3 regions of the Lacticaseibacillus casei DSM 20011 genome follow, and region 3 is predicted to be linked to each of the others. Evidence: predicted binding sites of a transcription regulator. Region 3 holds the regulator's gene; each other region holds the start of a gene.
What was found. The regulator LexA, encoded in region 3, represses DNA repair genes until DNA is damaged. The targets are predictions, from matches to a motif close to CNAACANNTGTTNG.

Region 1: uvrC (excinuclease ABC subunit UvrC) is a predicted target of LexA. The motif match lies at 3,524-3,537, and genes of this name have one in related genera.
Region 2: LBCZ_RS08955 (CitMHS family transporter) is a predicted target of LexA. The motif match lies at 2,706-2,719, and genes of this name have one in related genera.

Annotation. Positions count from the first base shown of each region.
Region 1 is NZ_AP012544.1:1,242,963-1,249,720, forward strand. It holds gene yihA (ribosome biogenesis GTP-binding protein YihA/YsxC) at 1-252, shown strand, start outside; gene LBCZ_RS06250 (nucleoside triphosphate pyrophosphohydrolase family protein) at 249-539, shown strand; gene LBCZ_RS16090 (SPJ_0845 family protein) at 690-851, opposite strand; gene LBCZ_RS06260 (ABC transporter substrate-binding protein/permease) at 1,180-2,637, shown strand; gene LBCZ_RS06265 (amino acid ABC transporter ATP-binding protein) at 2,627-3,373, shown strand; gene uvrC (excinuclease ABC subunit UvrC) at 3,552-5,360, shown strand; gene LBCZ_RS06275 (PTS fructose transporter subunit IIABC) at 5,471-6,758, opposite strand, start outside.
Region 2 is NZ_AP012544.1:1,815,025-1,821,782, reverse strand. It holds gene LBCZ_RS08980 (DUF1129 domain-containing protein) at 1-568, opposite strand, end outside; gene LBCZ_RS08975 (PadR family transcriptional regulator) at 571-912, opposite strand; gene LBCZ_RS08970 (GNAT family N-acetyltransferase) at 1,083-1,589, opposite strand; gene LBCZ_RS08965 (RNA 2'-phosphotransferase) at 1,638-2,195, shown strand; gene LBCZ_RS08960 (hypothetical protein) at 2,272-2,529, shown strand; gene LBCZ_RS08955 (CitMHS family transporter) at 2,814-4,163, shown strand; gene LBCZ_RS08950 (hypothetical protein) at 4,411-4,740, shown strand; gene LBCZ_RS08945 (acetyl-CoA carboxylase biotin carboxyl carrier protein subunit) at 4,746-5,153, shown strand; gene LBCZ_RS08940 (sodium ion-translocating decarboxylase subunit beta) at 5,180-6,304, shown strand; gene LBCZ_RS08935 (OadG family protein) at 6,359-6,502, shown strand; gene citC ([citrate (pro-3S)-lyase] ligase) at 6,504-6,758, shown strand, end outside.
Region 3 is NZ_AP012544.1:542,972-549,729, forward strand. It holds gene LBCZ_RS02615 (zinc-binding alcohol dehydrogenase family protein) at 1-44, opposite strand, end outside; gene LBCZ_RS02620 (hypothetical protein) at 310-672, shown strand; gene LBCZ_RS02625 (hypothetical protein) at 761-1,240, opposite strand; gene LBCZ_RS02630 (AI-2E family transporter) at 1,233-2,399, opposite strand; gene LBCZ_RS02635 (hypothetical protein) at 2,874-3,068, shown strand; gene lexA (transcriptional repressor LexA) at 3,195-3,821, shown strand; gene LBCZ_RS02645 (hypothetical protein) at 3,921-4,385, opposite strand; gene LBCZ_RS02650 (AEC family transporter) at 4,417-5,364, opposite strand; gene LBCZ_RS02655 (flavin reductase family protein) at 5,386-6,003, opposite strand; gene LBCZ_RS02660 (hypothetical protein) at 6,223-6,758, opposite strand, start outside.

The DNA of each region.
Region 1 (6,758 bases), 700 kb from region 3:
GATCCGACAGCCGACGACATCAGCATGTATCAATACTTAAAGTACTATCAAATTAAAACACTGGTTGTGGCGACCAAAATCGATAAAACGCCTAAAAGCAAACGGCTGCATGTGGTTAAGCAAATTACCAAACGCATGGACTTGAACCAAACGGATGTGGTAATTCCGTTTTCGGCCGTGACAGGTGAAGGTTATGATGCCATTTGGTCGTGGTTGGAGCAGACAGCGGGTGTGGAGGGAAGTTTGAAATGAATTTTAATGAGTATCAACAAAAAGCCAATCGCACATTGGCTGGGAACGAACATGTTTTGACTAATTTGTCTTTAGGCTTGGCAAGTGAAAGCGGCGAAGCCATTGACTTGATTAAAAAGTATACTTTCCAAGGTCAGGATCTGGACAAAGAAGAGCTGAAACATGAATTAGGCGATGTGCTGTGGTACCTTTCACAGATTGCTTTATGGGCAGATATTGAGTTTGATGATGTCGCGAACGACAATATTAAGACGTTGGCAAAGCGGTATCCGCAATCAAAGAAGTAATCGCCAATTAAAACTTCAGCTAGGTGCAACTGCGGATAACTTACGTCGTTGCACCAAACATGGATATAAAAAAGATTCAGGCGTCGAGGAGCAACGCTTGAATCTTTTTTGGTGTTCGCTTTTTTTAATGCATCGTACTGAAAGACAAAGTTAATCTTTTGCTTTTTTGTCGTCGGTTTTATGCGCTTTTTTAGCCAGTTTCTCTTGATGTTTCGGATCCGGCCCGGTTGCCTGTTCCTTATCGCCAGGCAAACTTGCGAATTTATCGAACATGTCGTTCAGGTTGGTTTGAGTGTTGATCTTAAGTGCCATGCACGCCACCCCTTTCCTTGGTGAAAGTATAGCATCAACAATCCGAAGCGTCTAGGCTCCTGCGCCGGTGAACGCGTTTTTGCGCAAGAAAGTCACAGACCGACCGGGCTTGGCCATTGCGACCAAGGTCCTTACACGCAGACTTCCGCGCCAGAGAACGCATTTAAAAGAAGAGACGTGCCTTGGCGCAGGTAGTTGAAAGTCGCCACCCTGTCAGTCAAGGATGCCAATATCTATCAAGTAAATTGCTGAAAATCAAATTATGAATATTAGTTGCATAAAAATGAATTTTAGCGTATAGTACGTTCTTGTAATCAAGGAGGGTATTATGAATCATTTGAAACGCTGGTTAGTCGCTTTGTTCGCAGTTTTTGCCGCAGTTGTGACCTTAAATATGCAAACTGTTCACGCTGATGACAGTTTGGCAAAGATTCAACAAAAGGGCACAATTGTCATGGGGACAAGCCCCGATTATGCACCTTATGAGTTTTTGGTGAATAAACATGGTAAGAATCAGGTTGTCGGCATGGATGTCGAGGTTGCCCGTAAAATTGCGAAAGATCTTGGCGTCAAGCTGGTGATTAAGCAGATGAATTTTAGTTCATTGCTGGTCGCCTTGCAGTCGGGCAAGGTTGATATGGTGCTTGCCGCAATGTCGCCAACCAATGCCCGCCGCAAATCAATTGACTTTTCCAACACGTATTATAAATCGGGCCAGGATATTATCATCAACAAAACCGATGCCAAGATTTATAAGGACCACAAAAGCTTCGCCAATAAAAAAGTCGGGGTCCAAAACGGAAGTCTTCAAGAAACCTTAGCTAAAAGCCAGATGAAATCAAGCACGACGCTGGGATTGACGAAGGTGACCGATTTAATCTTGGCGTTGAAGACGCATAAAGTGGCCGGCGTTGTGGCTGAGGGGGCGGTTGCTCAGGCGTATACGTCCAATGACGATTCACTTGTCGAAATCCCCGGACATTTTAATCTCTCCAGCGACACGATGGGGACGGCGATTGGGTTTGCCAAAGGATCCGATTCACTGGTGGCAGCGGCTAATAAGAGTCTGGCGGAGATCAAACAGAAAAAGCTGATTCCACAATATCTTAAAACCGCTGGCAGTTACATGAAGATGAATACCGAAGATACGAGTATGCTGCACTACTGGACTTATTTCCTTAAAGGGGTTGAGTACACCTTACTCATCAGTGCCATTGGGGCGTTCTTCGGGGTCTTGCTTGGTACGATTTTTGCCTTATTGCGGTTGAGCAAACACCGCCTGCCACATCTCATCGGGGTTGCTTACATCGAATTTGTTCGAGGCACGCCGTTGATGATTCAGGTCATGTTTGTCTACTTCGGGATCGGGATTTTTATCGACATTCCGGCACTGGTCGCCGGACTTATCGCGGTATCGCTTAATTCCGCTGCGTATGTGGCGGAGATTATCCGAAGCGGGATCGATAGCATTCCGGTCGGGCAAACCGAAGCAGCACGTTCGCTTGGGCTATCCGAACGGCAAACGATGACGAGCGTTGTTTTACCGCAAGCCATCAAGAATATCTGGCCGGCGTTGGGGAATGAATTTATCTCGCTGATTAAGGAAAGCTCCATTGTCTCCATCATTGGGGTCACGGACCTGATTTATCAGCTGACAGTGGTTCAAACCGCGACGTACAAAGGGGTTCAACCAATTCTGGTTGCCATGGTCCTTTACTTTGTCCTGACATTCGGGCTGTCCAAGCTCCTGAGTCATTTTGAAAGGAAGATGAATCATGCAGCATAAACCTTTAATTCAAATCAACCACCTGACCAAGAAGTTTGGTGACAATGTGGTTTTGAATGACATTAGCGAAACGATCAATCAAGGTGACGTAATTGTTGTGATCGGCGCATCCGGCGGCGGGAAAAGTACCTTTTTGCGTAGCCTGAATCTGCTTAATCGGCCGACACAAGGCGAGATCCTGTTTGAAGGCACCAATTTGGTTGATCTCAGCGAAAAGCAGCTTGACAACGTCCGAGAAAAAATGGGCATGGTGTTCCAAAGCTTCAACCTTTTCCCGAATATGACGGTTTTGGAAAATATCAAGCTGGCGCCGTTAAAAGTCAAAACCGTGACGGATGAAGAAGCAACCAAAACGGCCAAGGAACTTCTGGAACAGGTTGGCTTGGGTGAAAAGGCCGATGCTTACCCAGCCAGTCTTTCCGGTGGCCAACAGCAGCGGGTGGCCATTGCCCGGGCGCTGGCGATGCATCCGGATGTCATGCTATTCGACGAACCGACCAGTGCATTGGATCCCGAAATGGTCGGGGAGGTGCTCAAGGTTATGCAGGATCTTGCCAAAACCGGCATGACGATGGTGGTGGTGACCCATGAAATGGGCTTTGCCCGCAGCGTGGCTGACCAAGTATGGTTCATGGACGGCGGCAAAATTCTTGAAAAAGGCACACCTGAAGAACTGTTCGAACACCCCAAGGAAGCGCGGACGCAGGATTTCCTGTCCAAGATTTTGGCACAATAAGTTTTTATCTCATGACCTTATCCGGCATTTTCTGGGTAAGGTTTTTCTTTGGGTGGACGTAAGGTGCGCTAGCAAATAGCTTCACATTCGCGGCTGTACGTGGCAAGTGCGTCGCTTGCAATCTAATTTTAGAATCTTTATAATGTTAAGCGAACATTTGTTTTATAAGGAGATTACGATGGCATCAGCACACATTGAGCATAAATTATCGTTGCTGCCGGATCTGCCCGGCAGTTACCAGATGAAAGATATTAACGGGAAGATTATTTATGTCGGTAAGGCCAAAAATCTAAAGAATCGCGTTCGCTCTTACTTCAAGAGCTCACATGATGGCAAAGTAGCAGCGATGGTGGCACAGGTGGCTGATTTTGACTATATTGTGACCTCGACGAATAAAGAAGCGTTTTTGCTTGAAATCACGTTGATTCAAAAGTACCAGCCGTATTACAACATCAAGCTCAAAAAGGGGACTGGCTATCCTTACATCAAGATTACTCACGAGCGCGATCCAAAAATTGAAATCACCGGCACGATTCGCAAAGATGGCGGCTACTACTTCGGTCCGTATCCCAATGTTTATGCGGCGCAGGAAACGATGCACTTTATTCAAAAAGTGTACCCATTACGTCGGTGCAATGGGTATCAAGGACGGCCGTGTCTGTATTATCACATGGGTCAGTGTCTGGGCGCATGTTTTCGCACTGTACCGGAAAAAGAATATGCCGACCAGATTGCTCGGATCAAACGTTTCCTGAATGGTAACGTCAGCAAAGCCAAGGCCAGTCTGACGGCAAAAATGGAGCGGGCAGCCAAAAATCTGCAGTTCGAACGGGCGGCGGAGATTCGTGACCAGTTGTATTACATTGAACAGACCGTTGAAAAGCAAAAGATTATTTCGAATGACAATACCACGCGTGATTTGTTTAATTTCTATATGGACAAAGGCTGGATCAGCATCCAGGTCTTCTTCATTCGTCAGGCGCGGTTAATGAAGCGCGAATCGCGGCTTTTTCCGGTTGTCAACACGGCAAAAGAAGAGTTCGAATCCTTCATTTTGCAGTTTTATAGTCGCAAAAATAATGTCAAACCACATGAAGTTTTGGTGCCGGCAGGGTTGGATAATAAAGTGCTTGCTGACATCCTAGGTGTTCCGGTGCGTACCTCGCAACGAGGCGAGAAACGCGATCTGATGGCATTAGCCGCGAAGAACAGCCAAATCAAACTCGAAGATAAGTTTCGTTTGATGGAATTGGATAATCGCACAACAATCGGGGCTATGAAGGAATTGATGGCGGCGTTAAAGTTACCAATGGGCCATGTGGTTGAAGCTTTTGACCACAGTCATATTCAAGGTGCCGATCCGGTTTCTGCAATGGTTCAATTTGTTGACGGACAGCCAGTCAAGAACAACTATCGCAAATATAAGTTGGATGCTGACAAAACTCATAATGGTGCGGACGAAGCGGCGAATACGCGTGAGGTCATCCGGCGGCGATATACCCGGTTGTTAAAGGAACATGCGGCACTGCCAGATTTGATTTTGATGGATGGCGGCGAAATTGAAATGAATGCCGCCAAGGACGTTTTGGAAAATGAATTGAACCTCGATATTCCAGTTGCAGGGATGGTTAAGAATAACAAGCATAAGACGGCAGCGCTTCTGTTTGGCAATGCTGATCAAATGATTAATTTGGATCCGAAGTCACAGGGCTTTTATTTACTGGAACGCATCCAGGATGAGGTCCACAGGTTTGCAATTTCATTTCACCGTCAGTTGCATGCCAAGAACTCACTGGCATCGCGTTTGGAAGGCATCAAGGGTGTCGGTCCCAAGACCCGCCTGAAGTTGTTGCGTAAGTTTAAAACAATCACCAAAATCAAAGAAGCGCCGATCGAAGACATTCAGGAGCTTGGGATTTCCAAACGCGTGGCGCAGGCGTTGAAACTTTCGCTAACGGCTGATCCAACGCCAGCGCGTCGGGTTTAAGTCTTACTCAGAAAAATTGGATACAAAAAAATCGCAGCGATTTGTTTGTCGCTGCGATTTTTTATTTGAGCATCAATTAATGGTACAGGTTGAACCTGCGCTAAAACGAATCATTGATTCTCTTTAGCCACCGGGCGCCAGAAGCCAAGAATTAATGCGGCAATGACAGTCCCGATGATGAGTGACATGACGAACCCGAGTTTCTGATTTGTTAGCAGAAGGGCCACAATGCCGCCATGCGGTGCCGGAACGTTGACGTGCCAGAGCTGGGTTAAACCGCCGGCAATCGCGGAGCCAACAACGGAACTACCGATAATATGCACGGGATCGGTCGCGGCAAATGGAATCGCACCTTCAGTAATAAAGGTCAACCCAAGTGCATAGTTGGATAAGCCGGCATTACGTTCCTGCAACGTGAATTTCTTCGGGAAGAAGGTGGAGGCAACCGCAATGGCCAATGGTGGAATCATCCCGCCGATCATGACAGCAGCCATCCAACGGCCGTCTTTAAAGCCAGATGCCTGATAAACCCCGATGGCAAACGTGTAAGCAGCCTTGTTGAACGGGCCGCCCATATCGATACTCATCATGGCAGCCAAAATGACACCGATGAGAATGGCATTACCGGTTCCCATACCTTCAAGGAAACTGATTAACGCCCCGTTGATCGCGGCAAAGATCGGGTTGATGATGAAGAACATCAGCAGGCCCATAATGGCCAAGCCAATCACAGGATAAAGCAGGATGGTGCGCATGCCGTCCAGTGACTTCGGCATTTTGGCCAAGGCCTTTTTCAGACCAACGATCATCCAGCCGGCAGCAAACCCAGCAACCAGACCGCCTAAGAAACCAGCCGGATTCTGGGCCTTCACAACCGAAGCGGAAGCGACCGTTGCCATATAACCACCAACGAACCCAGGCATCAAGGCTGGTCGATCACCGATAGATTCAGCGATATACGCCGCTAGTACTGGGACCAGGAAGCTAAAAGCAAATGTCCCCAGATTATTAGTGAAGGTGAACCACATGGAAGTCTTACCCAACCATTGTTCAAGGATGAATGAGATCGCCATGATAATCCCGCCGCCGACAACGAATGGCAGCATGTTGGAAACACCGTTCATCAGGTCTTTGTAAATGCGATTCCAGAGGCTACCACCAGAAGTTTCTTCAGTATCAGAACTTTGTGCATCCGCACCGCTTGCGTGGAAGACCTGCCCCTGACCTTTAAGGGTTTCTTCGATTAATTCTTCAGGCTTTTTGATGCCATCGATGACAGGCCGGTTCAGCAACTTCTTACCGTTGAACCGATCCATCTCGACCTTTTTATCAGCAGCAACGATGACCCCGGTTGCTCGGTTGATATCGCTGTCGGTTAATTTATGCTTGATCCCTTCG
Region 2 (6,758 bases), 1.3 Mb from region 3:
CAGAAAGGCGGATTTGCCAGCTGGTTTTGAGAAATAGCAAGACACTGACCATGATGCCAAATAGTATCACACCGAGAATAATAATTGCCGTTAGTTGAAGACGAGACGGTTTGGCAAAAGCGTGGCTGCCGACGTACCAAAGCGCACCCCACGCACTGACAATCGCGATGCCGGAAGCCAGCAACAAACTTCCGGCATCGAAGGTTACGTTTGGATAGGTCAGACGCGGCAGCCACAAAATAAACATCATCATTGCTGCCAATTTTAAGTTAAACCAGATAAAATTGCCGATACGCAGGGGGATTGTCTTTAGTAATTCAGTTGCCGTTTGTTTGGGGTCATGATCAAAATAAGTCATTGCATCCGTTCCATCATTTTGAGCATCAATGAGATCCTGTAAAATACCTAGCAAACTTTCTTCTAATTGATATTCTCCCCGGAACAAGTTTTTACCACGCATGTAAACCAGCAAATCTTCGTAGTAATCGCGGTTGGCTTTTGTCAGTTGTTTACGTAATTGATTGTTCTCAGCTGCTATTTTATTGATAGCTTCCGTGCGCTTGTTCATGGCTAATCCCTCCTGGGTTGGTTCGCAATGATTTGATCAACGTGACTTTTGAGATCATGCCACTGCAAGATGAATGTTTGCCTGGCTTTTTCGCCATCTGCCGTGATCGCATAATACTTGCGACTTGGTCCGTCCGGCGATGGGCGCATATGACTTGTCAAGAGGCCTTTCTTTTCCATTGTCATTAGCAGGGGATAGATCGTCCCTTTAGGAACATTTTCGAAGCCGAAAAGATTAAGCGATTCGCTGATGGCATAGCCATATTGTTCTTTGCGGGCGAGCAAGATGAGCAGGCACCCTTGTAAAATGCCTTTTAGCATCTGGCTGTTGTCGTCTCTCGCCATCAGTATCATCCCTTCGCCTAATATGTTTTGCACACTAGTAGTTTAAACCGAAACGACTAGTGTGTAAAACAAAATAGCCGACGAAGATCGCCGGCCAAGGTTCCCATATTTTAATTTGAAAGAAAGCAAATATTCTTAATTTTAATGGAACATAAGACATCACTCTTATCTTATGAGTCACTTACTGGTGTTACAGCTTTTGTCATGTTAAACCAAACTTCGCCTGCGTGAGTGGAGGCTGCTTGTCCATCATTGTGGAAGCCGGCGTGCTCGTAGAAGGGGATAAGGCGCTGAAGGCAGGTTAAGGTAATGGCGATGCGGTTTTGCTTGCGCGCGACATCGCTCATTTTGGCTAGGAGTTGGCGGCCAATGCCGTGATGTTGCAGATCAGGCGCAACTGCAAGACTCAAAATTGCAATATACGGCGCAGCTGCCGAGTTAGGCTGGCTGGTAACAAATAAATCGTCGGTAATGGTTGACTGTGAAGTGGCTGGTCCAACAATATAACCCGCAATTGTTTGATCAGTCCGCGCTACAATAAACGTGTCAGGATAATGAATGATGCGGGCCGCCATGCTGGAACGACTGGCAGCCTCCTGGGGTGTGAAGCCTGCCTGTTCGATTCGCATAATGGCGTCAAGATCGGTTAAGTTCGCTGTAGAAAAATGCAGTTTCAATGTCATGCCTTCTTTGCTTTGTCAATTTGAAAAACGAGGTGGGCATCAATGGATAAGCGACTCGTCAGAATCAGTAAAACATTAAGCCTGATCTTGCGGCACCATCCGGAAAAAATCGGTGTCAAACTGGATCGCTATGGCCGCACGGATCTGGAAACGTTGATTCGGCGATTCAATGCGCATTACCAGATGCACCTTGATCGCCAGGTGCTTGATGACATTATGACACAAAGCGGTAAGCAACGGTTTGCGATTGAGGGGAGCACCATCAGAGCGGTGTACGGCCATAGCGTCCCGGTCTTGCCGTTAATGCCGGCGCGGCGTCCGCCAATCTGGTTATATCATGGCACGTCACATCAAGCAGCCGCTTTGATTGATGTTGAAGGGCTTAAACCAATGGACCGCGATTTTGTCCATCTTTCCGAGAATCCGAAAATGGACTGGCAAGTTGGTGTGCGGCATGACCCTCATCCGGTTATTTATCGCGTGGCCGCGCAATCGGCAGCAGCTGCCGGTGAAACTTTTTATCCGACAGGGAGTCAGGTTTGGTTGGTGCATGCAGTTCCCCCGGCATTTTTAACCCGAACAACATCCCCAACATCGTGACGAACGCCCGCTTTTGGCCGGAAACGTTCGTTTTTTTATGTTAGTATTAGGCATACTTAAAAAAGGAGGTTCTATCATGAAGGCTGATGCACCTGATGATTTACGGTTAAATCCGAAACAGTTCGCCAATCTTGTTGTGGGATCACACCAAGTTCCAGACGACAAAGATCCGGAAGCCATTGTCAAACGAAAACTGACGCTTTATCTCACTGCTTATTACTTAGCAGAGCGGTTTAATGAGTTGCAACAGGAAACATTGGACCACGCTCCGTCACGGGAAAACTTTCACCAACTGTTGAAAAAGTTGGAAGACGAACGCTTTCAGGATTGGTAGACTAACACAGAAAAACGCTTCTGTATTAGTCCATTGTGAAATAAGTATCAATTGAAAAGTGTTCTTTTTCAATTGCTCCCATCGTATCATTTAAAAATGCCTCCGTTGACTTAAAACCGAATTTTAAGCCGATGAAGGCGTTTTCTTTTTCTTGAAAATTTTAGTTTTCCCTTAACCGTACAATTGTTCTTTTGGTGTTCTAAAGACGCAAAATCGGCCTTTTCGTGACAGAAATCACGTATCATGTGGATAGCGACAAAAACTTATGAAAAGAGGTTGGGACTATGTTACTCACCGTCATTGCTTACGCCATGATTATTGTTTTCATGTACGTCATCATGACCAAGAAGCTTTCACCATTCACTTCTTTAGTGATGATCCCGCTGCTGTTTGCAATTATTGCGATGGTGGCAGGCGTGGCGAAGAAAGGGACGATCGGCGATTTTGTGTTGAAGGGTCTGACAACGACCGCTAACACAGGGATCATGCTCTTATTCGCTATTCTGTATTTTTCCATTATGCTCGACGCCGGTCTGTTCGATCCGATTACAGCCCGGATGATCAAGATCGCGAAAGGCGACCCGATGAAAGTGCTTATGGCAACCGCGATTGTTGCGATGGCAGTTTCACTTAACGGGGATGGCACTACAACGACCTTGATCTGCTGCTCGGCATTTATTCCGATTTATAAGAAACTCAACATGAATATGATGAACCTCGGTGTTTTGATTATTTTGCAAAATACGATCATGAACCTGCTTCCTTGGGGAGGACCAACTGCTCGGGCCATGGCAGTTTTGAAGGTTGATGCCGATATTTTGACGTATTTATTGCCAGGTATGATTCTGGCCTTGGCTTATGTTGTTTTCTACGTTGCACCGCACATGGGTCGCGCAGAACGGAAACGCTTGGGTGTTCGGGAATTAACCGATGAAGAAATCGATGAGATGACGTCAGTGGTTGATCCTGAAGTTTCCGAAATTCGCCGTCCAAATATGTTTGCTTTTAACGGCATTCTGACCATTGTGCTCATTGCCTGGTTGGTGGCAAGTTCCTTTATTAAGGCAATTGCAATGCCACCGCTTTTGCTCTTCTTGGTTGGTACCTGTATTGCATTGATGGCTAACTATCCTAAGTTAGGCGACCAAAGCAAGCGAATCGGTGCTAACGGCGGCGATGCCGTGCAAGTTGTTATTCTGGTTTTTGCTGCCGGGGTCTTCATGGGCTTATTCCAAGGAACCGGGATGGCCGAAGCACTTGCCAAGAGTTTCACCGCGATTATCCCAAGTTCCATGGCTGGCTTCTGGGGATTGGTTATTGCGTTGATTTCCGCACCAGGGACCTTCTTCTTGAGTAACGACGGCTTCTACTTCGGCGTTATGCCGGTGCTGGCAACTGCGGGACGTGCATACGGCTTTACCAATATGCAGATGGCTTTAGCTTCATTAATGGGGCAAGCATTCCACTTGCTTTCACCGTTAGTTGCTTTCATTTATCTATTGCTCCGGCTCACCGGTTTGGACATGGGTAAGTGGCAACGCGAAGCCGGAAAATATGCATTAGGCGTTTTCGCCATCTTCGTGGTAACTGTTATGCTCTTCGGTCATGTGCCATTCTATCTACCACAAAAATAAGCACAATTCAAAAAGACACCGAAAAGCCAATCGTGATTGGCTTTTCCCCGTATTATAAGGTTGATAAGAACCAGAAAATGCATGACGATAACGCTTGATTCGGCATTTAACAACGCCGGCTCATGCTTACATTAACGCGTTTGCTGGTGCAGAAGCTTACCTGTAAGGAGGCCGCCCGTCGTAACACGTCAAAGGCCACTTACACCCGGCTTCTACCCGCACTGGCTCATGCTTAGGGGGTGTGAAAATGTTTAAATGGTTGCATCGGCGAAAACAACCGCAAACGCCAGTTGAATCGGCGCCGGTTAAATCGGTGAATGCTGATGAAGCAGCTCAGGCGCATGAATGGGAAGAGGTACCCAATTATCTGGAAGTTGATCCAGCTAACGAATTAACTGCCAGTTTGATCGCTGCTGCCGTTACTGCGGACGCTGCGCCTGATGCCAAACTCGTGCTTAAACATTTGTATGTTGAAAATCCCGAGGCCAAACGGGTTGGCTTGATTGCCAGCGCGATTGCGGCGGGTGATGGTCATGGGCATTATGTGGTCAAGTCAATTAAGAAAAAGGTGGACTGAAAAAGATGTTGAGAAAATTCAAGATCACGATCGATGGGAAAACCTATCTGGTCGAAATGGAAGAAATCGGCGGTACGCCAGCAGCACCGGCCGCACCAGCAGCACCTGCTGCCCCGGCTGCGTCAAGTGCCCCGACACCAGCAGCACCAACGCCTGAACCAGCGCCGGCGCCTGCTGCTCCGGCTGCCCCGAGTGGTGAAGGTGAAGTTGTAACGGCACCAATGCCTGGCACCGTTACCAAGATTCTGGTTAAAACCGGTGATGCTGTCACCGAAAACCAACCACTGATGATTCTCGAAGCCATGAAAATGGAAAACGAAATTGTGGCACCCAAAGCCGGTACTGTTGGCGAGATCATCGCAACGCTGAATCAAAATGTAAACTCTGGTGATGGACTGATCAGCATTATTTAACAAATAAAGAGGAGGGAAGTGAAGGTATGGAAGCGCTCATTCACGGAATCACAACCATTACGCTAGGCCAAATTGCAATGATGCTGATCGGTGCGCTCTTGATGTATCTGGGTATTAAGAAAGAATACGAACCAACATTATTGGTTCCGATGGGATTGGGCGCCATTTTGGTGAACTTCCCCGGAACCGGGGTTTTAACCCAGGTTGTTGGCGGCACTAAGACGGAAGGGGTGTTGGATGTCCTGTTCAAAGCCGGCATCAACACCGAACTTTTCCCATTACTGATTTTCATTGGGATCGGCGCCATGATCGACTTTGGTCCGTTGTTACAAAATCCATTTATGTTACTTTTCGGGGCTGCCGCTCAATTCGGTATTTTCGCCACCGTCTTCGTTGCCGTTTTCTTCGGCTTCAACATTAAAGAGGCGGCGTCAATCGGGATCATTGGTGCAGCAGACGGCCCAACATCCATTTTCGTCTCTAACCAGCTGGCACCGAATTTACTGGGGGCCATTACGGTCGCGGCGTATTCGTACATGGCGTTGGTGCCAATCATTCAACCGATGGCAATCAAAGCAGTCACGACGAAGCATGAACGTCGCATCCGGATGACCTATCGCGCAGAAGGGGTTTCCAAGACAACCAAAATTCTGTTCCCGATTATCATCACCATCATCGCTGGATTTATTGCTCCGATTTCCCTGCCATTAGTAGGGTTCCTGATGTTCGGCAACTTGCTCAGGGAATGTGGCGTGTTGGATCGATTGTCCAACACCGCGCAAAACGAGCTGGTCAACATTGTCTCGATCCTGTTAGGGCTGACGATTTCCGTTAAATTACAAGCGGATCAGTTCCTGAATATTCAAACATTGATGATCATTGCGTTTGGGCTTTTCGCCTTCATCATGGATTCTGTCGGCGGTGTTCTTTTCGCTAAGCTATTGAATCTGTTCCGCAAAGAAAAGATTAACCCGATGATCGGTGCGGCAGGCATCTCGGCCTTTCCGATGTCAAGCCGGGTCATTCAGAAGATGGCGACGGATGAAGATCCGCAGAACTTTGTATTGATGTATGCCGTTGGGGCCAATGTTTCCGGTCAAATCGGTTCGGTTATTGCTGGCGGTCTTTTGCTGTCATTCTTTGGTGCTTAACATCAATGCACCTGTCAGTTGAGAAGTCTGAACACCCTTGGGAGGTTTTGCGTTATGAAATTTGATCCGACTGCTGTTGAACAGGCTGGTGAATTGATGCTGGTAGGTATGGGCGGCGTGTTTATTGTTTTATTCATCATCTACATTGTCGCCAAACTATTGCTTAAATTTGCACCAGCCAAAAAAGCGGTAAAATAAAATGGCGACGTTAAAGCGCATTTGGTTCGATTTGAACCCGCAGGCCGCTGAAGCCTGGCAGACGTTGCTGGTTGATGCTGGCTTGACTCCGGATCGCCAAGTCGATTATACAGTTGGCATTTTTGAAGGAGACGACTTGCTGGCGACGGGTTCGTTGTCAGGCAATATTATCAAAGAAGTGGCAATTTCACCGACAGCTCAACATGAGAATCTGTTGGCGCAAATTATTCCGGCCCTGCTCGATCGGCTGGATGAT
Region 3 (6,758 bases):
ATGGGTAGGCCTTCAGTGAAGCCGATGGCAATATTTTTTGGCATCTGAATTGTCCTTTCGTTTGATCGGTTATCTGTTGCTATTGTAACCTTTTTATTAAGAGAGTTGGAAATGCAGTGGTTATTTGGTAAAATGTGCAGGATATTGTAGAAAATGCGTTCGCAGTCGCAGAAATCTACATGTAAGGACCTCAAGCCTAAATGGCCACAGCCCAGCCATTTAGGCTTGAGGCCACTTACACTCCGATTTCTAAACGCTCCTGCCCACGCTCTCATAAAAAAGAACGTTCAATGACGAAGGAGGCAGCTCGTGAAAAAATTGAGTACAAAGCGTGAATTGATCGGCCTGATCGTTGTTTTGGTTTTGGCAGCGGCAGGCTTTGCATTCTTCGCGTGGTATACGATGCGGCCGGATGATGTCATTGGTACCATTGCAACGATTAGTTTCGGCATTGTTTTGGCTGCCTTGATTGGTATTGCGTTATTTTTGGATGCGGCGGCGACAACTCGGTGGCGCCGATTCTGGGTAGATCTTTTGTTTGCGGCGCTGATGTTGGCGCTCATCGACTACTTCTTCCTCGATACGACAACGCCGTGGCAGATGCTGATCGCCGGTGCCGGATTGGCATTAGCACTGGTTGCACTGCTGGCCATTAGAAAATTAGATGAATAAACGGGCTTTGTCCCGGCTGATCAATGATAAAAACGCCTCGGAAAATTTCCGAAGCGTTTTTTAAGTGGCAGCAATGGTTAGTTCGCGATTAGTTCATCCGCTGCACAGTAACCGGGACTGTTTTAGGAAGTACTTTTGTCAATTCAGTCATCAGGTTCTGAAGACTTGCCTGAAACGTTAGCCGGACCATGCGGCGCTTACTAAGGGCGAAAACCGCAACGACCAATTCCTGGCCATTAGGCAGACTGACAGGTGTCAACGTGATACTGGACATGTTGGTGTACGGAATAACCCGGGCCAGCAACCCATTTGCAATGAGTCGCGTTGGGGCCAAGCCACCTGTGCCCGCCATAATGGACAACACTAGGAAGATTGAAATGAACACAATGTACGGCATGTTGTTAACGCGGGTTGTCATGAACCAAAAACCAAGCAACACCGCCCAAACAAGTTGCGAAACCGCATAGCGTGAGGCAAAATTAATTTTGTGTTGCCAATATAGATAATAACCAGCGAGGGCTAACAACACGATGTCTAAGCCGATCAGTAAGACATTAAAACTATTCATGAGAGACTCCTTTTTGATCAACGTCATCAGTCGGGCTGTCGGTTTCATACAAACCGGAAACCTGCTGGTACCAACTGAAGAATCGGGTCACGACAATTTTCAAAACGGCAAAACCCGGGATGCCGAGAATAACCCCGACTAAACCGAAGAGATTGCCGGCCGTGAGCAAGACCACCACGATGGTAATGGGATGCAATTCGAGCTTGCTGCCCATTACCAGTGGTGAAATAAGTTGCGTTTCAATTAACCATTCAATGAAGAAAACGATAATGACCGCCAGAATCATTTTTGGCGACGTCAACGCGCCCATGATAAGTGGCGGGATCATTGCCAGTGCCGAACCAAAGTAAGGAATTAGGTTCAATGGGCAAGCCAACAAGCCGAAAATTAAGCCATAACGCAGGCCAATCACCGAATAACCGATCATGAACATGATGGCCACGCACAGCGCGACCGTGATTTGGCCCTGAACATATGAACCGACTTTTTCATTCATCTCGTGCAGCATTTGTTTCACGGATCCACGGAACTTGGTGGGGATAATATGCAGCACCATCGGCGTGAACTTGTCGCCGTCTTTAAGCATGAAGAAGAGAATGATCGGTGCTGTCGAAATCGTGATGACAACATTGCCGACAATGCCAATCAGATTTTGCAGCTGCGAGATAGTACCGGTGACGAAAGCACCTTGCTTGCCGGTGAAGAATGTTTGGACTTCGCTGGCGATGTTGTTGAGGTCATGTTGCGATAAAACATTTTGCTTATCATTCAAGTCATCCAGCCATTTACCGATTTCCGTAAAAATTTGCGGTGCCGAATCGACAATGCTGGTAATTTGGTTGCTTACCGCCGGAATGAAGCGCAATAGCCCCCAGACGAGAAGACCGATCAAAACGACGAATAGTAACGCAATCGCCCAACCGCGATGCAGCCCGGTTTTCTCAAGGCGATTAATGATCGGAACTGTCAGATAGAAGAGAATGCCGGCAAAAATGAACGGCGGCGCGATGATACCGAGAAAATCGACCACAGGCTGGAACACCCAAGCAATTTTGGTAAAAACAAAGATAACCAGCAGGGCCAAAAGCAGGTCAATTAAGAAGACCATGAACTTGTTGTTGATGAAGCGGCGGTAGAACCATGAGTCGGTACGTTTCACAGGTGATCCTCCTCTAAGGACGTTAAAGGTTATGACGCGATTTAATCAGCGGTGTCATTGGTAACCTTTACAAAAGACGACAAGTTGAGCATGAGATCTGTGGTGAACCAAGAAAGCTTCGACGTGCAGTTGCCGTTTTTTACAAGTCAGCTGATTGCACACGAGTCATTTTTTTCGAAGTTTCTACCCGCCAGACGTCGGATGCTTCTGTATAACAATGATACTAGACTAGCCATGATTTTTCGAGGCTAGGGTTAACTAAAATGGTTCGAAGAAGGTATCGGCGCCGTTACAATAAATTTACAAAAACACCGATTAGCCGTTACAAATATTAAAAATGCCTAAATAATGGCATCAAATGTAAATTTTACATATACAAAAGCTTTACAAATAAAAAAAATCAGGTATGATAAAGTCACAACCAAAACGGTGAGTCAATGTCGGTTTTACCGATACGGAGAGGAGTGACCCCATATGAATTTACTTCGCGGGGCTAAATGGACATTAATAACTCTGACCCTGGTCGCAACATTGCTGTTATTTAGCAACTATGCGACGGCCGGCATCTTGTTGATGGCTCTGGATATTTTCCTAAGCTTCTTCTATGCAGTCATCAAGAGCAGATGTGATCGGCGTCAGATGCATAAGATGCCATTATTGCATAACTAATTTGATGAAATGATCCGCAGCCATGATGACTGCGGATTTTTTCGGGTAACGACGGCGAAAATGATTGCAAACGTTCGTTCGGTTTGGTATGCTGAGTGTAACAAATGAGAACGGAGCGGTGAGCGGATGCCAACACAAGCGAGTCAAAAACGTTGGAAACAGATTTTACAAACCATCTATGACGCGATCGAGGATCATGGGTATCCACCCACAGTTCGCGAGATCGGCAAGTCAGTTGGCCTTAGTTCTTCCAGTACCGTTGCAGCATACTTAGAAAAACTGCTGGCGGCCGGATTGATCGCTAAAGACCCGTCTAAGCCGCGAACAATCGAAGTGACTGCAGCAGGGCGCGATTTTATCGGCGTGCAGGCGGAAGGTATTCCGATTGTCGGTACCGTTGCGGCCGGGGTACCGATTACTGCCATTGAGAATATCGATGACTATTTTCCGGTGCCGGATGACCTACCATACTCGGCTGATGAGCTGTTCATGCTTCGGGTTCAAGGCAGTTCCATGATCAAGATCGGCATCCTTGATGGCGATCAGATTATTGTGAAGAAGCAAAACGACGCCGAAAATGGGCAGATTGTCGTGGCAATGACTGAAGAAGATGAAGCCACCGTCAAGCGCTTTTACAAAGAAAAGAACGGTATTCGCCTTCATCCGGAAAATGATGATATGGAAGACATGTTTTTCCCGGATGTGACGATTCTCGGCATTGTTGTGAGTTTGTATCGTCCTGCGCTTGTATAAGTGCTACTAATAAAGCCAGCTAAAAAAGCATTTGCCGCGTACATTCAATCGAGTGTGCGTGGCAAATGCTTTTTTTTGTTGAGCTGACAGTTGCTGCCATCAAGGATGGTTAAGCTGATCAAGATCATCTTTTGGTACCTTTTTGTAAAATGGACCATCCGGAAGCTGCTTCAATAATCCTTTTTTGGTAAGTTGGAATTGAACCGTGTTGCTGGTGGCCTGTGGTTGGGCTTTGCCGGTGAAGGTGAAGATTCGCCCTTTTAAAGTCAGTTGGGCCGCAAAAATACCCTGATCCTTACTTTCAAAATCGCCGTCTTGGTTCGACAGCGTTTCGAGGTAATAGCCACTGGTTGACGACAACACGCGAATCGCTTTCTTTTGATCATCCTGCTGGACAAATGCGTGACCGACCAAGGTGGACAAGGTTGCTTTAGGCACGGCCTTTTTTGCCTTTTTCCGGGATTTTACCGGCTTTGATGCCTGTTCACTGGTGGCTGATCGCGTTGATGATGATTTGGCAGTCGGCGTGCCTTGAGAACAACCACTCAGGATAAGTAATAACATGAGCCAAACTAATTTTTTCAATGGCGATCTCCTAGTGAATGAATTGAATGCAGGTCATGACGATGGGAATGACGATCATGGAGAGAAGCGTGGTTTCCGTGACCATGATCGCAGCATAGTCAGCGTCGGCGTCATAAAGTTTGGCAACAACCGGCGCATTGGTCATGACCGGCATGCAGGATTGCAGGATGAAGATTTGCTTCATCAGCGTCGGAACCGGGGCAAAGGCGACCAGTGCTGTCATCAACAGTGGGGCGAAAAGAAAGCGGCCGCTGAAGATGCCGAGTGCTTCCTTGCTGAGGCGCAGTTGGCTCCACCCAGCTTCGTGTAAGGCAATGCCGATAAAGAACATGGAGCCTGGAACCGTCAAATCGCCGATATAAGTCAGATCAGACATCAAAAAAGCCGGCAACTTGATATTCAGTAAAACCAACACAATTCCCAGCATGAAACCCAGTAAAGGCGGGGAGAAAACCTTCCCCAAAGCCTTTTTAAGGTTAAAGCGGGCTGGTTTGGGGCCATCGCCTTGAATAAGGTAGACGCCGATGGTCCAAAAAATCGTCGTGTTGGCCATGTAATAGACCAAGACATAAGGTAAACTGCGAGGACCGAACAAGGCCAAGTTAACTGGCAGGCCGATAAAGACCGTGTTGGAGTTGAAAAACATGGACTTAAAGGTGCCTTTTCGCGACTTTGGAACCTTTAACAGGTAACACACCAAAAAGGACAACGCGAAAAGCATCATCATGGACAAGACCGGAAACAACAAGTTTGGGAGTAACCGCAGCAGCATGTCAGCCGTGAATTTCGATGCGATGGTCACGATCATATACGCTGGCAGGGCGACCTGGGTGACAACTTTGGCAATTACCTTGCTCGAATGGTTATTAAACCAGCCACGTACGGTCAAAAAATAGCCGAGAATGATCAAAATGAGAATTTCCAAAACGCCAAAGACGCTTGAGATAAATGCGGTCAAATACTAACACTTCCTTATAAATTATTTTGGCCGCCGTAACGTAAAAGTTTGACCAAGTTCGGCATAAGTAGGACCGGCGAGACGGGCTACCGGTGCTAAAGCGGCAGGATTAACGTGTAAGCTTGGCAAATCAAGCACCGTATCGGCAAAGTGGAACTGTCGAATTTCCAGAATAAATAGATCGGTGATGATCACCCCGGCACGATCACGAATCGGTACATATTGGTAAAGTTGCGTTTCAAAGCGAATACGCGCGGCTTGCAGCCCGGGTACCTGAATCTCGGTACTGGCCACTAATGGCAGATCAATTAAGTTCAATTCACTTTGATCAGGGGTTAATCGGGCCGCAGTTTGATTCATCGCTTTGGTGAGATCAATGCTGACCATGTGGACAACTGCCTCATGACGGGCCAAAAGATTCGCCGCCGTGTCTTTTGGCTGCTGGCCGTCCCGCAAGATCGACACAGATAGTAATGGCAGCTGATTAGAAATGCCGGTTGTGAATGAAAATGGTGCAAGATTGATAACGCCGGCCGTGCTTTGTGTCGTGATCCACGCGATGGGGCGGGGAATGATGCTGCCAGACAGCAGTTTGTATTGCTCGCGAGGTGATAGCTTATTGGCAGATAAGTTGATCATAATAGCCTCCGATGGCTGGTGAATAAGAATCATGAAAATGGTGGGAGACCTAAAAGGCACGCCATGACTGCAAGTTTAGCGCAGGCGCGGGGTGGCGTCAAAAGCAGTGCGTTTTGCCTTGTTAGATGACCATGACGTGTTGACGAAAAAAGCAGTGTTAGAGATGAATGTGATCTCAAACACTGCTCGATCGAAACGTTTAGCCAGTTAATTTGTCTTTCATTGCGATTGACTGCTGGAAGAAGAGCTGACCTGTTGAGCCGGGGAAGGTGCTTGGCTACTGGGTTCGCTGTTCGGTGTTGTCTGGCCGTTATTGCCAGCACCATTATTATTTGATGTGCCATTATTACCAATACTACCACCGGTCTGACTGGTGCTATTGCCTTGGCTGTGCTCACTTTCTACACTCGGTGCAGTAGAAGGTGTTGGCGTTACGGGAACTCTTGAAGATGGTTCGCTGTATTGCGATGGTTGATAAGTTGACGTTTCACTCGTCGCTGAGCTTGATTCAGAGCTTGAAGCGGTCTGCTTCGTCTTGAAATCATCAAGGCTAAGAAGCTTCTTCTTTGACCGTTGCAACGGCAGGCTGGTTGTTAGGTAACGATAATTGTGCGGTGTTTTGCCTTTTAAGGTGATACTGTTGTTGAGCTCCTTTTTCAAGGCCTTCGTGTAATTATGCACAGTGCCGGTTGCCCCTTCTGCGGCATATTCGACCGTTGTTGTCGGCTGATTGTGCTTGTAAGTTTTCGCACTGG